Regions from separate parts of the Vibrio sp. 704 genome, predicted to be linked through region 2. Evidence: predicted binding sites of a transcription regulator. Region 2 holds the regulator's gene; each other region holds the start of a gene.
What was found. Region 2 encodes PurR, which represses purine synthesis genes. Its sites were predicted from a motif close to TNANGNAAACGTTTNCNTNA; they were not measured.

Region 1 (3,385 bases), 260 kb from region 2:
TTTTACACGCCAACGGTAACGCCTCTTAATGGCATGCACGAGCTTTATCAATTTGATGAGCTCTCTATTTATACTGGGGACTTTTTCACTGCACCAGTATCTCAAGCCGATATCATTTATGATCGCGCCGCGTTGGTTGCTTTACCGCAAGATATGCGAGAGGAGTATGTAGAGCGTCTCAAGCAACTTTTGAACCCAGGCGGTCGTATTTTGCTTGTTACACTCAACTATCCTCAAGAAGAGATGGCGGGGCCTCCATTTAGCGTGCCGGTCGAAGAGATTGAGCAGTTATTTTCAGGTTACAAAGTTACTTGTTTGAACGTAGATGAAGCTGACGAGAATCATCCTAAAATTGCGAAAAAAGGCTTAAGTCGCTTCTCTGAAGAAGTGTACTTAATCGAGAGTGAATAGGCTCTCTTCGGTTTGGAACACGAAATAGCGCAGCAATTTGAGCTGCGCTATTTTTGTATGAGTGGTTCGTATTTAATAAATGATATTCACTTTTGAAGCACTTTCAACAGCATCTTGAACGGCTTCTTCGGTGGTTTTTCGTCGCGTAAGGACAACACCTAAACGGCGGCGACCATCGATTTCTGGCTTACCGAATAGACGAACTTGTGTTTGAGGTTGAGCTAAAGCTTTGCTTAGGTTTTCAAAGCGAATGTTTGTGGAAGTTCCTTGTCCAAGAATAACAGCAGACGCAGATGGGCCATATTGCACAATATTATTAATTGGCATTCCGGTAAACGCGCGCACGTGGAGAGCAAACTCAGACATTTCCTGTGAAATCATTGTAACCATACCCGTATCGTGAGGGCGAGGAGAGACCTCATTGAAAATGACTTTATCGCCTTTAACAAATAGCTCTACACCAAAGATGCCGTAGCCACCGAGCGCGTTTACCACTTTCTCAGCCGTGTATTCAGCTGCTTTTACTGCGTTTTCTGACATAGTTTGCGGTTGCCATGATTCGCGGTAGTCGCCATCTTCCTGACGATGACCAATTGGAGCACAGAAATGCACACCGTCAACGGCTCTGATGGTCAATAAAGTGATTTCGTAATCGAAGTCGATAAAACCCTCCACGATAACGCGACCTGCACCCGTACGCCCGCCTTCCTGAGCGTAATCCCATGCTTTTGTAACGTTGTCTTCGGTCTTGATAACACTTTGCCCTTTACCTGAAGAGCTCATCACAGGCTTCACCACGCACGGAATACCCACATGCTCAACCGCGGCTTTGAAGTCTTCAAAGTTATCTGCAAAACGATAAGGTGAAGTCGTCAATTCCAGTTCTTCTGCTGCCAAACGTCGGATACCTTCACGATTCATTGTTAGCCTGGTTGCCTTAGCGGTTGGAACAACATTCAGTCCTTTTTCTTCAAGCTCTACCAGTTTGCCGGTTGCGATGGCTTCAATTTCTGGTACGACGTAAGTAGGTTGTTCCTTCGTAATAACTTCTTCTAAGGCGTTCCCATCTAACATGTCGATAACATAACTACGGTGAGCGACTTGCATCGCTGGAGCATTGGCATAGCGATCACAAGCAATCACTTCTAAACCAAGTCTCTGGCATTCAATGGCGACTTCTTTACCGAGTTCGCCAGAACCTAAAAGTAATACACGGGTAGCATTTGCGCTAGTTGCAGTGCCAAACATAGTGTTCCCTTACAAAATAGAGTGATGAGACAGAAATTGCAGGAGATCATACTGAAGTTTTATGACAAAGCAAACGTTTGCTTTTGGTTTTTAGGTAATAAAAAAGCTCTACATGTTGTAGAGCTTTTTGTTGAATTTGTCGTTTATACGTTGACAAAACTAAGCGGAATATCTGGATTCAACGCTTCCAACGTTGATTGCGTATCGGCTAAGTGACTGATCTTACCTTCAGAGTTTTCTACCAATGCAGCGGCTTTGATGCTGTCAAAGGTTTCACCCGCAAGTAAAACTTGGATTAGCGCAACTTGTAGCGGTGGCAAGCTAGGATTAAACGCTGCATTTTCTGCATAAGCGCCTTGGAATACACGGCCGCTAGTCATCTCTAATGCTAAACCACTCAAGTTGTTGGTGTATGGAGAGTGGCTCATGTTCATCGCTTCAACTGCACTTTGGATGAGTGCGTCTTCATCATCACATGAGAATTGGTGTTTAACTTCTGCCATTAAGCCGGACTCGATACCGAGATCGTTTGGTCCAAAGGCTTCAGGCAGGTATTCATGAAGTGACTTTTCTTCGCGTTCTGGGAGCTGGATTTTAAGCTCGTTTGCGGTAGATAACTCATTCATGAACTGGCGGCAGTGACCACATGGGCTGAAGTTGATAGTGATATCCTTAACACCACGTTCGCCTTTCATCCAAGCATGGCTAATCGCAGACTGCTCTGCGTGAACCGTTTGACCCAACTGTACACCAAAGAATTCCATGTTGGCACCGAAGTAAAGGCGACCTGAAAGACCACGAACGATAGCGCCGACATAAAAGTCAGAAAGGGGAGCATAGGAGTACGCTGCGGCAAAAGGAAGTAGCGCAACACGAAGCTCTTTGTCTGATAGACCGGTAGCTGAAAGCAACTGCTCAAATTGTTGAACTGAAAGCGTAGCATCAAAATCATCAGCTTGGATGATAGGAGCAAGTTGTTTGGAAAGTGCTTCTGGAGCGCCTGCTAGCGCCTGTTCAATGCGACTTTTCATGTTGAATCCTTGTTATTGCATGGACAGTTATTCTATGTGAAAGATAGAAATGTTCCGTGCGTTAGATCACGATAAATAATGCAATTGATAATTCTGTTACATAATTAGAGTGAGCTCACACATGTATTCGATTGCACAGGTGTGAAGCGTTATCTCCGTCTCACAATTAACCATATCAGTATATATTCATATGACCAAGGAGCAGGAGTATGTTACTAACGCGACTTTTACCGCTATGCTACTTTATACCTACGTAATCTAGAGCGAGTGGTAGCATCTAGAATGCTAACGCTATGAATGTATATCTCGATCAAGTCCCTTCACGATATTACTGGGTGAGGTTGCTAGATAAGATAGGATTTTGAAAGGGATAAGTAAGAAATGGAAAGGCTACGGCCTGCCGGAAGGAGGGCAGACCGAGAGCGCTTAACTATTGATATAGCCAGACCGCCAAAGCAAAAAAACTTGGAGCCAAAATAGAAGTTATGATCCCACATAAAACCAATGCGAGTGATGAGAACGCGGCATCTATGGGCTGTTTCTCTGCACAAGTAGCGGTGCCTAGGGCATGAGAGACTGTACCCATTGTCAGACCACGTGCAATCGGGTGTTTAATTCCAATCAAGTTGTAAATTGGGTATGCCAAAATTGCGCCCAATAAACCGACAATCAGAACCAAGATCGCTGCAACGGCG
Region 2 (3,385 bases):
ACATAATCGTCAGCACCCATTTCTAGGCCTACGATTTTATCAATGCTATCCGTGCGTCCTGTTACTAATATGATACCAATATCCGATTGGCTACGTAACTCACGAGTAAGCATCAGGCCGTCTTCACCAGGCAGGTTAATATCCAGCATGATCAGGTCTACATCGCCCGCTTGCAAAACTTCACGCATTTCTGCGCCACTCTCTGCTTCGCTGACTTGGTAGCCCTCATTTTGGAAATATCCCGCAAGCTTACTACGAGTTACAACATCATCTTCTACGACTAATACGTGATAGCTCATTTACACCACTTTTCTGTCTTCTTATTATCCAAGACGTATTCTATTCATAACTAGTAACATTTCTAGTCATAGATACATTAAAACGCAAGATTTAGCGTTTTTATTGATTCAAAACAAGCTTGCCCATTGCTATTAATAAACGGTCATTTTTGACCATAAAACACAACAATTATAGTTACTGCTATTCATTTTAATTGATTACACTTAGGGGATATCCCTAATTGACTTTGTGATGCATGACTTGAAGCATCATTCAGGAGCCCAAAATGCAAGAAGTGAAAGCTTTTAATGAAAAACGCGCTGAAATTTACTGGTGGTTTTCGAGCTTGTTCGCAAAAGAACTAACAGAGAAAGAATTGGAAGCCTATCACAGTGTTGAAATTCGCAGTTTTCTCGCAGGTTTAGGTGAAAATGAGTCGCTGAAACCAGCTGTTGATAGCCTAGTTGATGCATTGAATCGGTTACAAGATCGTGAAGATGCACAACTAGAGCTTGCAGCTGACTTTTGTGAACTGTTTTTGAAGACAGAAAAATACGGCGCTCTTCCTTACGCATCCATGTACATTGGTGAATCAGGTTTACTGAATGACAAGCCAGCTGAGGAAATGGAAAAGTTGATGGCTGAATTTGGCGTTCAAGTAGACGAAAACCTAAAGGAACCTGCGGATCACTTAGCCGTTGAGCTCGACTTTCTCGGGAACATGATTATCCGCTCAAACGAGCTTGAACAAGAAAAACACATGGAAGAAGCCTTCGTTAAACAAAACGACTTTATCCAGCAACAATTGATGTCTTGGTTACCTCAGTTTTCAGACAAATGTAAAAAATTCGACGAATTTGGATTTTACTCGAGTGTCGCGAAACTATTAGTTGCATTTTGTAAACTAGACAGCGCCTACCTTCTTGGTGAATAATTGCCGCCTATTTTTAGGGAGCCTGCCTATCGGGCTTCCTGTATGCCTGAAAGTGACCAATTGTAAGTAACTTGGGTATAATATTCGTTTGCCTTAACTTAGCGCAAAGACGCTTGGTTATTTAGCAGTCAAAATGTGACTTCAAATACACAAATCTCTTGCTGAAAACATTGCTAGTCAGTCCACATAGGGCTAAAATGTGAGCGCAAACGATTAAATATGATTTATATGTAAACCGCTGAAATATAGCGGTTTTTGTGTTTTCTTAACAGGTTGATGGCAATTTCTCATCAGATAGAAAAAAGATAAAATTCATCGACCGATGCTGCTACGTACCCTTTTGTCGCACTTGGATCAACCGCTGCCGAGACACTTAGCGCCAATTTTATATTGCTAGGTGTGAAACCATTAGAGCATCAGGTACATCCAATACGACATATTTCAGTAGCTCGATACAGGACACCATTTATGGCCACGATAAAAGACGTTGCTCGCTTAGCCGGCGTTTCCACTACGACAGTTTCGCACGTTATCAATAAAACGCGTTTCGTTGCAGAAGCAACGCAAGAAAAAGTAATGAAAGCCGTTGACGAGCTGAATTACGCGCCAAGTGCCGTTGCACGCAGCCTAAAATGCAACTCAACTCGTACGATTGGCATGTTAGTAACTCAATCAACTAACCTATTTTTCTCAGAAGTGATTGATGGCGTTGAGAGCTACTGTTACCGCCAAGGCTATACTCTGATTTTATGTAACACAGGCGGGATTTACGAAAAACAACGCGATTACATTCGTATGCTGGCTGAAAAGCGCGTTGATGGCATCCTAGTGATGTGTTCTGACTTAACCGAAGAACTAAAAGAGATGCTTGACCGTCATGCGGACATTCCTAAAGTGGTCATGGATTGGGGCCCAGAGAGCTCACAAGCAGACAAGATCATGGATAACTCAGAAGAAGGTGGCTACATTGCAACCAAACATCTGATTGACAATGGTCATACGGATATCGCTTGTCTAAGCGGTCATTTTGAAAAGCTTGCTTGCCAAGAGCGCATTGCAGGTTTCCGTCGCGCAATGAGCGAAGCGAACCTAGCTGTAAATGAAGACTGGATCCTTGAAGGTAACTTTGAATGTGATACGGCCGTATTAGTTGCAGATAAAATTACCGCAATGGACAAGCGCCCGACGGCGGTATTCTGTTTTAACGACACAATGGCTCTCGGCCTAATGAGCCGCTTGCAACAAAACGGGATCAAAATTCCTGAAGATATTTCAGTGATCGGCTACGACAACATCGAGCTTGCAGAATACTTCTCTCCACCGCTAACGACTATCCACCAACCTAAACGTCGTGTTGGTAAAAATGCATTCGAAATTCTACTTGAGCGTATCAAAGATAAAGAACACGAAAAACGAATTTTCGAAATGCAACCTGAGCTTGTAATTCGAAATACTGTGAAAAAAATGAACTAAATTTCACTGTATTTAACCGTGTTAAATAAGCGCTCTACAGGGGCGCTTATTTTTTTGGAAAAATTAAGCATTCTCTAATACTTCACACCACTCTAATAACAATTGACTAACGTTAACTCCCTGTTTTATATAAATGTAATATATATTAAGAACTCCTTTTCAAAGGCCAATTTGCACCTTTCCATATGCAAAATAGAGCATTCAACCTATCATTTTTATTGAACCGAAATCACACTTTTAACGCTAAACCGTGATGTTAATTCAATATAAGAAGTATGCTCATTGTGTCACGCACAGGGCAAACCATTCGAAAGAGTGGGACGCAAAGCCTCCGGCCTGAACCATATTACGATATGGAAGGTAGCGGGGTTACCGATGGCAAGTGTGTAAGCAATGACTTTACTCTGTAATGACATTGTTTTTACGCATGTTTGCTACTCTCTCGGACCTGACTTTTGGTGGCGTAATATTAATTACACCGAGATAACAAAACATGGATAAACCGATACTCAAAGACTCTATGAAGCTATTTGAGGCACTTGGTAATATCAAGTCGCGCTCAATGTTTGGTGGCTTCGGACTATTCGCTGATGAAACAATGTTTGCACTAGTGGTAAACAATCAGCTTCATATCAGAGCAGACCAAAAAACTTCATCTGACTTCGAGAAACAAGGGCTAAAGCCTTACGTTTATAAAAA
Region 3 (3,385 bases), on a different contig from region 2:
ACAATCTCTACAGATCTGGCTTGAAGCCGCTCGTCCAAAAACATTACCTCTGGCATTGGTCTCTATCTTAACAGGTAGCGTGCTCGCCTACTCGGCGGGTCATTTCTCACTGACGATTGCCATCATGGCTTTCGTAACCGCGACATTGCTGCAAATTCTGTCCAACCTGGCAAACGACTATGGCGATGCCGTTCAAGGTACAGATAACGACAAACGCCTCGGCCCATTACGAGCGATGCAGTCAGGCGCGGTAAGTGCTAAACAGATGAAACAAGCGATTATCTTTAACATCGCTCTGACCGCCATTTCAGGCTTGGTGTTGGTTTTCTATTCACTAAGTTCACTGGAAAGCATTGTCACTTTTATCGGGCTGGGAATTTTGGCCATTCTCGCAGCCATTGCTTATACCATGGGTAGCAAACCATACGGTTACGTGGGGCTTGGCGATATATCAGTGTTCTTGTTTTTTGGTCTACTCGGTGTATCCGGTACCTACTTCTTGCATACTGGTCACGTAGACACCACGCTATTCTTACCTGCTTTAGGCTGCGGTTTACTCGCCGTTGCAGTACTCAACATCAACAATATGCGTGATATAGAGAACGACCGAGAGTGTGGTAAACGCACGGTGGCGGTACGCTTAGGTCAACGTAAAGCCAAACAGTACCACTTTATTTTACTTGGTGGTGCTATCCTTGCCTTTGCAGCTTACTTGTTAATTCAAGACAAACCCGTTTGGATTAGCTTGCCATTTTTACTTAGTATTTATTTCGTGGCCGATCATGGTAAAGCAGTTTGGCATACACAAAAGCCCGCTCAGATAGCACCAATGATGCCAGTCATCGTGAAATGCTCTTTAGTCACCAACGTTTTGTTTGCAACAATTGTGGTAGCTCAAACTCTAGTAAGTTAAAAAAGGATTGTCATTGCATTGACTTAATGCCTAGATATACTCAAAGACAACCAATTTCTGTTTAGAAAGGTACGCTATGGAATACAATACCTCAGCACTCTGTGATATCTACCTCGATCAGGTAGATGTGGTTGAACCAATGTTCAGTAACTTTGGCGGTCGCGCTTCATTTGCCGGGCAAATCACCACCATCAAGTGTTTTGAAGATAATTCGTTGATCCGCGAGACATTAGAGCAAGATGGACTTGGTCGCGTTTTGTTAATTGACGGTGGCGGTTCCCTACGTAAAGCCCTTATCGATGCAGAAATCGCAACCATTGCGGAAGAAAACGAGTGGGAAGGCATTGTCGTTTACGGCTGTGTTCGTGAAGTAGATGAACTTGAAGATATGAACTTAGGCATTCAAGCCCTCGCTTCTATTCCTGTTGGAGCGACCAGTCAGGGGATTGGCGAATTGGATGTACCAGTCAACTTTGGCGGCGTCAGCTTCTTACCTGAAGATTATATTTATGCTGATAGCACCGGAATTATCCTGTCGCCTGAACCATTGAATATTGATTTAGAGTTGGATGAAGAAGCATAGCGAGTCTTAGGTGTCTAAGTTATAGGGTCTTCTCTTGGCTCTTAGCGCCTAGCCTTGTCTTAACATTTTCTACTTCCCTAAAACACAAACACCCGCTTAACGCGGGTGTTTTTAATTTGGAATGAAGAAGCCGAATTATTCCACTTCGTCCATTTTGCCAAGTAGTGCACGAATGCGCTCTTGCCATTGTGCGTGCTCTTGCTGTGCTTGTTGTGCTTTTTGCTCTAGCTCTTCACGTTGAGAGCGAAGCTCGTTCGCTTCTTCCGCAAGTTTAGCTTTATCTTCTTTCAGCTCTTCGACTTCCATCTGAAGAAGAGTGATTGTGTCAACTGCAGTTTGAATTTTAGATTCTAGTTGTTCTAGTACTTCAAAAGACATCTTGGCCTACCTATGTTATTCCGTTGGGACGATGTGCGAGATTGATGCACACCTAACCTATATAAGGTTCATTCTACTCAGCGTCGCGATGAGAAACACTCACTATATTCGATATTTTGCATCATTCGGTCAAAAAATCAGCGCAATCTCACTAAACGCTGACTTTTCTTGTCGCCGAAGCATTTTTGAGCAAGGATTTTGCGTCTCGCTACGCTGAAAATCGCCCTAAGTATTGATCAAATTCAAGTTAGATAAAGTAAAAGCCTCGCAAAAAGGCAAACGTTTACTCGACCTTGTGATAGAATCGCCGCGCAAATTCTTCTTCCCTCTTGCTTACTTGGAGACATCATGAAACGCGATTTAGCAATGGCATTTTCCCGTGTGACTGAAGGTGCAGCTCTGGCTGGTTACAAATGGCTTGGCCGTGGCGATAAAAACGCAGCCGATGGCGCAGCTGTTGAAGTTATGCGCACGCTACTGAACAAAACAGATATCAGTGGTGAAATTGTCATTGGTGAGGGTGAAATCGATGATGCGCCAATGCTGTACATTGGTGAGCAAGTGGGTATGGGTGGTGATGAAGTAGATATTGCAGTCGACCCGATTGAAGGAACGCGTATGACGGCAATGGGACAATCGAACGCACTAGCCGTACTTGCCGCAGGTGAGAAAGGCAGCTTTCTTAAAGCGCCAGATATGTACATGGAAAAACTGGTTGTTGGCCCTGGTGCAAAAGGCGTAATTGACTTAGAAAAGCCGTTAAAAGAAAACCTAGAGAACGTAGCAAAAGCCCTGAACAAGCCACTTGATACCCTAGTCGTTATTACCCTTGCGAAACCTCGCCACGATAACGTTATTGCAGAAATGCAAGCAATGGGCGTGCGTGTCTTTGCGGTGCCTGATGGTGACGTGGCTGCCTCTATTCTGACTTGTATGCCAGACAGTGAAGTGGACATGATGTACTGTATTGGTGGCGCGCCAGAAGGGGTAGTATCAGCGGCGGTAATTCGAGCGCTAGACGGTGATATGCACGGTCGCCTGCTTCCTCGTCACGAAGTAAAAGGCGATACTGAAGAAAACCGCATTTACGGCGCAGATGAACTAAAACGCTGCGATGAAATGGGCGTAAAAGCGAATGTTGTCCTCAAAATGGAAGACATGGCTCGTAGCGACAATGTGGTATTTTCAGCTACAGGCATCACTAAAGGTGACTTGCTGGAAGGTATCTCTCGTCAAGGCAATATAGCGACCACAGAAACGCTGCTCGTGCGCGGTCGATGCCGTACTATTCGTCGCATTAAGTCGACTCACTACCTAGATCGTAAAGATCCAGAAGTACGCGATATTATTCTTTAAGCATTTCCCGAGGCTCTAGCTCAATCTGAGTTTGAGCCTTTCTTTCCGCACAGCCGGACAGTAGATTCTGAATCACCTAGTCCCTCGCCGTTCAGAATGACGGAGACTTTAATAAGCTCTAAATCAAAAGAACTCGTCATTCTAGCGAGATCCAG
Region 4 (3,385 bases), on a different contig from region 2:
AGACAACTCTACAAAGAGCATTACACTGAGCTAAAGCGTATAGGCGATGAGTACGGTGTCCACCCGCGCTTTATTGTGGCACTTTGGGGAGTTGAAAGTAACTTTGGTAAGTTTACCGGCAACTTTAAAGTGATTGATGCACTATCCACAATGGCATTTGAAGGCCGTCGTGAAGAGTTTTTCCGTAAAGAGGCCATGTCGGCACTGCAGATCCTCGATCAAGGCCATATTGAGCTAGAGAACTTTAAAGGCTCATGGGCTGGTGCGATGGGTCAATGCCAGTTTATGCCAAGCTCTTTCCTTCGTTTTGCTGCTGACGGCAACGGTGATGGTAAAAAAGACATATGGCAATCTGAAGCGGACGTGTTTGCATCAACCGCTAACTATTTGAGCAAGTCTGGTTGGGATGATAAATATACTTGGGGTCGCCAAGTTAAGGTTCCTAAAAATATTGATCGCAGCCTGGAAGGGCGCACGGCTGAAAAAGGCAAATACCTTCAAGAGTGGAGCCAATTAGGTATCACAAAATATGACGGTAGCCCGTTGCCAAAACTGGATGAAGACATCAAAGCATGGTTGATCATGCCGGACGACGAGAATGGTCGTACGTATCTGGTTTACAATAACTACAACGTATTGATGAAGTGGAACCGCTCTTACTACTTCGCACTTGCTGTGAGCCACTTGGCTGACCGCATTAAATACTGATCTGCCACAAACAATTCGGCATCCAGTCTTCAATACAAGGGCTCTTCGGAGCCCTTTGTTTTTTCTATAACCAAATCGAGGTAAAGCGTGTTATCTGAACGTGCCGCACAAATGGTGATTTTCTCCGCTCTTCTTAAACACAAAAGCTTCACAGCTGCTGCAAAGAGCTTAGGCGTGTCGGTGTCTCATGTGAGTAAACAGTTGAGTCAGTTAGAAGCGTCTCTTGGTATCAAGCTTGTTCAACGCACTACGCGAAGCTTTACGCCGACAGAGGCAGGGAAAACCTTTTTTCATCACTGTGAGCAAGTGGTACAAGCGGTGAGCAGCGCCACATTAGAGATGGAAACCCAGCGGGATGAAGTGGCAGGTTTGGTACGTCTTGGGTTGTCGCAATCATTTGGTACCTTACACATTATTCCAGCGATTCAAGAGTTACGCGAACTGTATCCTCAACTTCAAGTGGAAGTACATCTGTTTGACTATAAGGTCGATATGTTAGCCGAAGGGCTCGATTTATGGGTAACCAACAACGAGCATTTGCCTGAAGGTTACATTGCGCAGCGTTTGACGGATTGCCAGTTTGTTGTTGCGGCATCGCCAGATTACTTATTGAAACATGACTCGCCAACAGAACCGGATGACCTATCTGCTCACAACTGCCTCATATACAGAAGTTGGGAGCGTGACTATACGGGGTGGGCGTTTACCAAAGATCAGCAAGAATTGAACGTAAAAGTCTCGGGTAACTATTCAGTGGATCTGGCAGAAGCCGTCCGGGACGCGGCTATTGCAGGTTGGGGTATTGCCTACCTTGCCACTTACTTGCTGGGTGATGAGTTCAGAACGGGTAAGTTAATACAGCTGTTACCTGACTGGAAAGCCAGCCAGTCGATGCCGTTTTATGCGGTATACCCAAGCCGCCAACATATGCCAAAAAAAATATCCGCAGTGATTAACTTTATCAAACAGAAGATCGGCAACCCTTGTCATTGGGACCAACGTTTGGCGCCTTACATCTCTATTCCTAAATAACAGGATCAATGACGTTGTAGAACGACACATAAGGTGATTCACTTCACAAAAATTTTTCCTGAATCAGAAACATATTTTCCATATGGAAATAATTAAAATAAGCAAACGTTTATCTTCAATAAATTCAATTGGTTATTTTGTTGGTCAGTTATTGGTCGCTTAAACTTTTCACACTGTTAACATCCTCAACTTGCAGCATTTTGAGTCCGCTATACAATCCGGTGCCTTCCATATCCCCCTTCTGTCGGATTCATTTTATGAACTCAATTATTGGTATCGTAGCCATACTATTCCTAGCATGGCTACTTTCTACAAATAGAAAAAATATAAAGCTGAGAACGGTGTCGTTTGCGTTTGCTTTGCAGGTACTGTTTGCGTTGTTGGTTTTATATGTACCAGCAGGAAGAGATGCGCTGAATTCAGTGAGCAGTGTTGTGTCGAATTTGATCAACTATGGTCAAGAGGGCATTGCGTTTTTATTCGGTAATTTGGCGACAGGGGGCTTCACCTTTGCGATCAATGTTCTGGGTATCATCGTTTTCTTCTCCTCTCTTATCTCAGGTCTTTATCACATTGGTGTGATGCCAAAAATCATTAACTTTATCGGTGGTGGTATTCAAAAGCTGCTAGGTATCGGTCGTGCTGAGTCTTTGTCTGCTACGGCGAATATCTTTGTTGGCACCATTGAAGCACCATTAATGGTAAAGCCTTACCTAAAACACATGACTGACTCGCAGTTCTTTGCAGTTATGACAGGTGGTTTAGCGTCAGTTGCTGGCGGAACGTTGGTTGGTTACGCATCACTGGGTGTCGACCTCAATTATCTTATTGCTGCTGCATTTATGTCGGCACCTGCCGGCTTGTTGATGGCAAAAATTTTAATGCCAGAAGATACGGATAAAGCAGCAGATATCGACATTAGCCAAGTTGAAATTCCACGTGCAACCAACGTAGTAGAAGCATTAGCCGATGGTGCCATGGCGGGTGTACGCATTGCTGTATCGGTCGGTGGTACGTTACTGGCGTTTATTAGTGTCATTGCAATGCTAAACGGCATGTTAGGCTGGATAGGTGATCTGATTGGGACACCATTAAGTTTTGAGCTCATCCTAGGTTTTGTGTTTGCGCCAGTCGCTTGGTTGTTGGGTATACCATGGCAAGAAGCAACCACAGCAGGCTCGCTGATTGGTAACAAGATTGTGGTGAATGAGTTCGTCGCTTTCATCCAGCTTGCAGAAGTGAAGTCTCAACTTAGTGAACACTCACAAGCAATCGTGACGTTTGCTTTGTGTGGTTTTGCAAATATCTCAAGCATGGCGATGCTGATTGGTGGGTTGGGCTCTTTGGTACCAGAAAAGCGTGCATTTGTCTCTAAGCATGGTTTCCGTGCGATTATCGCTGGTGTCATGGCGAACTTAATGAGCGCTTCTATTGCGGGCGTGATTTTAAGTCTGTAATTGAAATAGATATCAACAATTAGCAAAAAGGCTCCTTGCGGAGCCTTTTTCGTATCTGAAGTTTTACGTTATTTGTCTGTGTGGAACTGTTCGCAAGCGAGCATCGTGTTCTCAATTAAACTTGCGACGGTCATTGGGCCAACGCCACCAGGAACAGGAGTAATAAAGCTCGCACTTTCACGTGCTTT

Region 1: the regulator PurR is predicted to act here: its motif matches at 1,725-1,744, upstream of purT (formate-dependent phosphoribosylglycinamide formyltransferase).
Region 3: the regulator PurR is predicted to act here: its motif matches at 2,146-2,165, upstream of glpX (class II fructose-bisphosphatase).
Region 4: the regulator PurR is predicted to act here: its motif matches at 1,838-1,857, upstream of R7R24_RS15485 (NupC/NupG family nucleoside CNT transporter).

The regions. Positions count from the first base shown of each region.
Region 1 is NZ_JAWOUH010000003.1:360,149-363,533, forward strand. Features, by position in the region: gene R7R24_RS07630 (thiopurine S-methyltransferase) at 1-411, shown strand, start outside; gene purT (formate-dependent phosphoribosylglycinamide formyltransferase) at 484-1,659, opposite strand; gene cdd (cytidine deaminase) at 1,803-2,690, opposite strand; gene R7R24_RS07645 (LrgB family protein) at 3,121-3,385, opposite strand, start outside.
Region 2 is NZ_JAWOUH010000003.1:95,400-98,784, reverse strand. Features, by position in the region: gene torR (two-component system response regulator TorR) at 1-299, opposite strand, end outside; gene torD (molecular chaperone TorD) at 566-1,213, shown strand; gene purR (HTH-type transcriptional repressor PurR) at 1,682-2,686, shown strand; cyclic di-GMP riboswitch class I at 2,974-3,063, shown strand; gene R7R24_RS06465 (TfoX/Sxy family DNA transformation protein) at 3,180-3,385, shown strand, end outside.
Region 3 is NZ_JAWOUH010000006.1:118,497-121,881, forward strand. Features, by position in the region: gene R7R24_RS11245 (1,4-dihydroxy-2-naphthoate polyprenyltransferase) at 1-913, shown strand, start outside; gene rraA (ribonuclease E activity regulator RraA) at 990-1,496, shown strand; gene zapB (cell division protein ZapB) at 1,632-1,874, opposite strand; gene glpX (class II fructose-bisphosphatase) at 2,223-3,230, shown strand.
Region 4 is NZ_JAWOUH010000011.1:65,170-68,554, reverse strand. Features, by position in the region: gene R7R24_RS15495 (lytic transglycosylase domain-containing protein) at 1-708, shown strand, start outside; gene R7R24_RS15490 (LysR family transcriptional regulator) at 796-1,740, shown strand; gene R7R24_RS15485 (NupC/NupG family nucleoside CNT transporter) at 1,998-3,197, shown strand; gene folD (bifunctional methylenetetrahydrofolate dehydrogenase/methenyltetrahydrofolate cyclohydrolase FolD) at 3,266-3,385, opposite strand, start outside.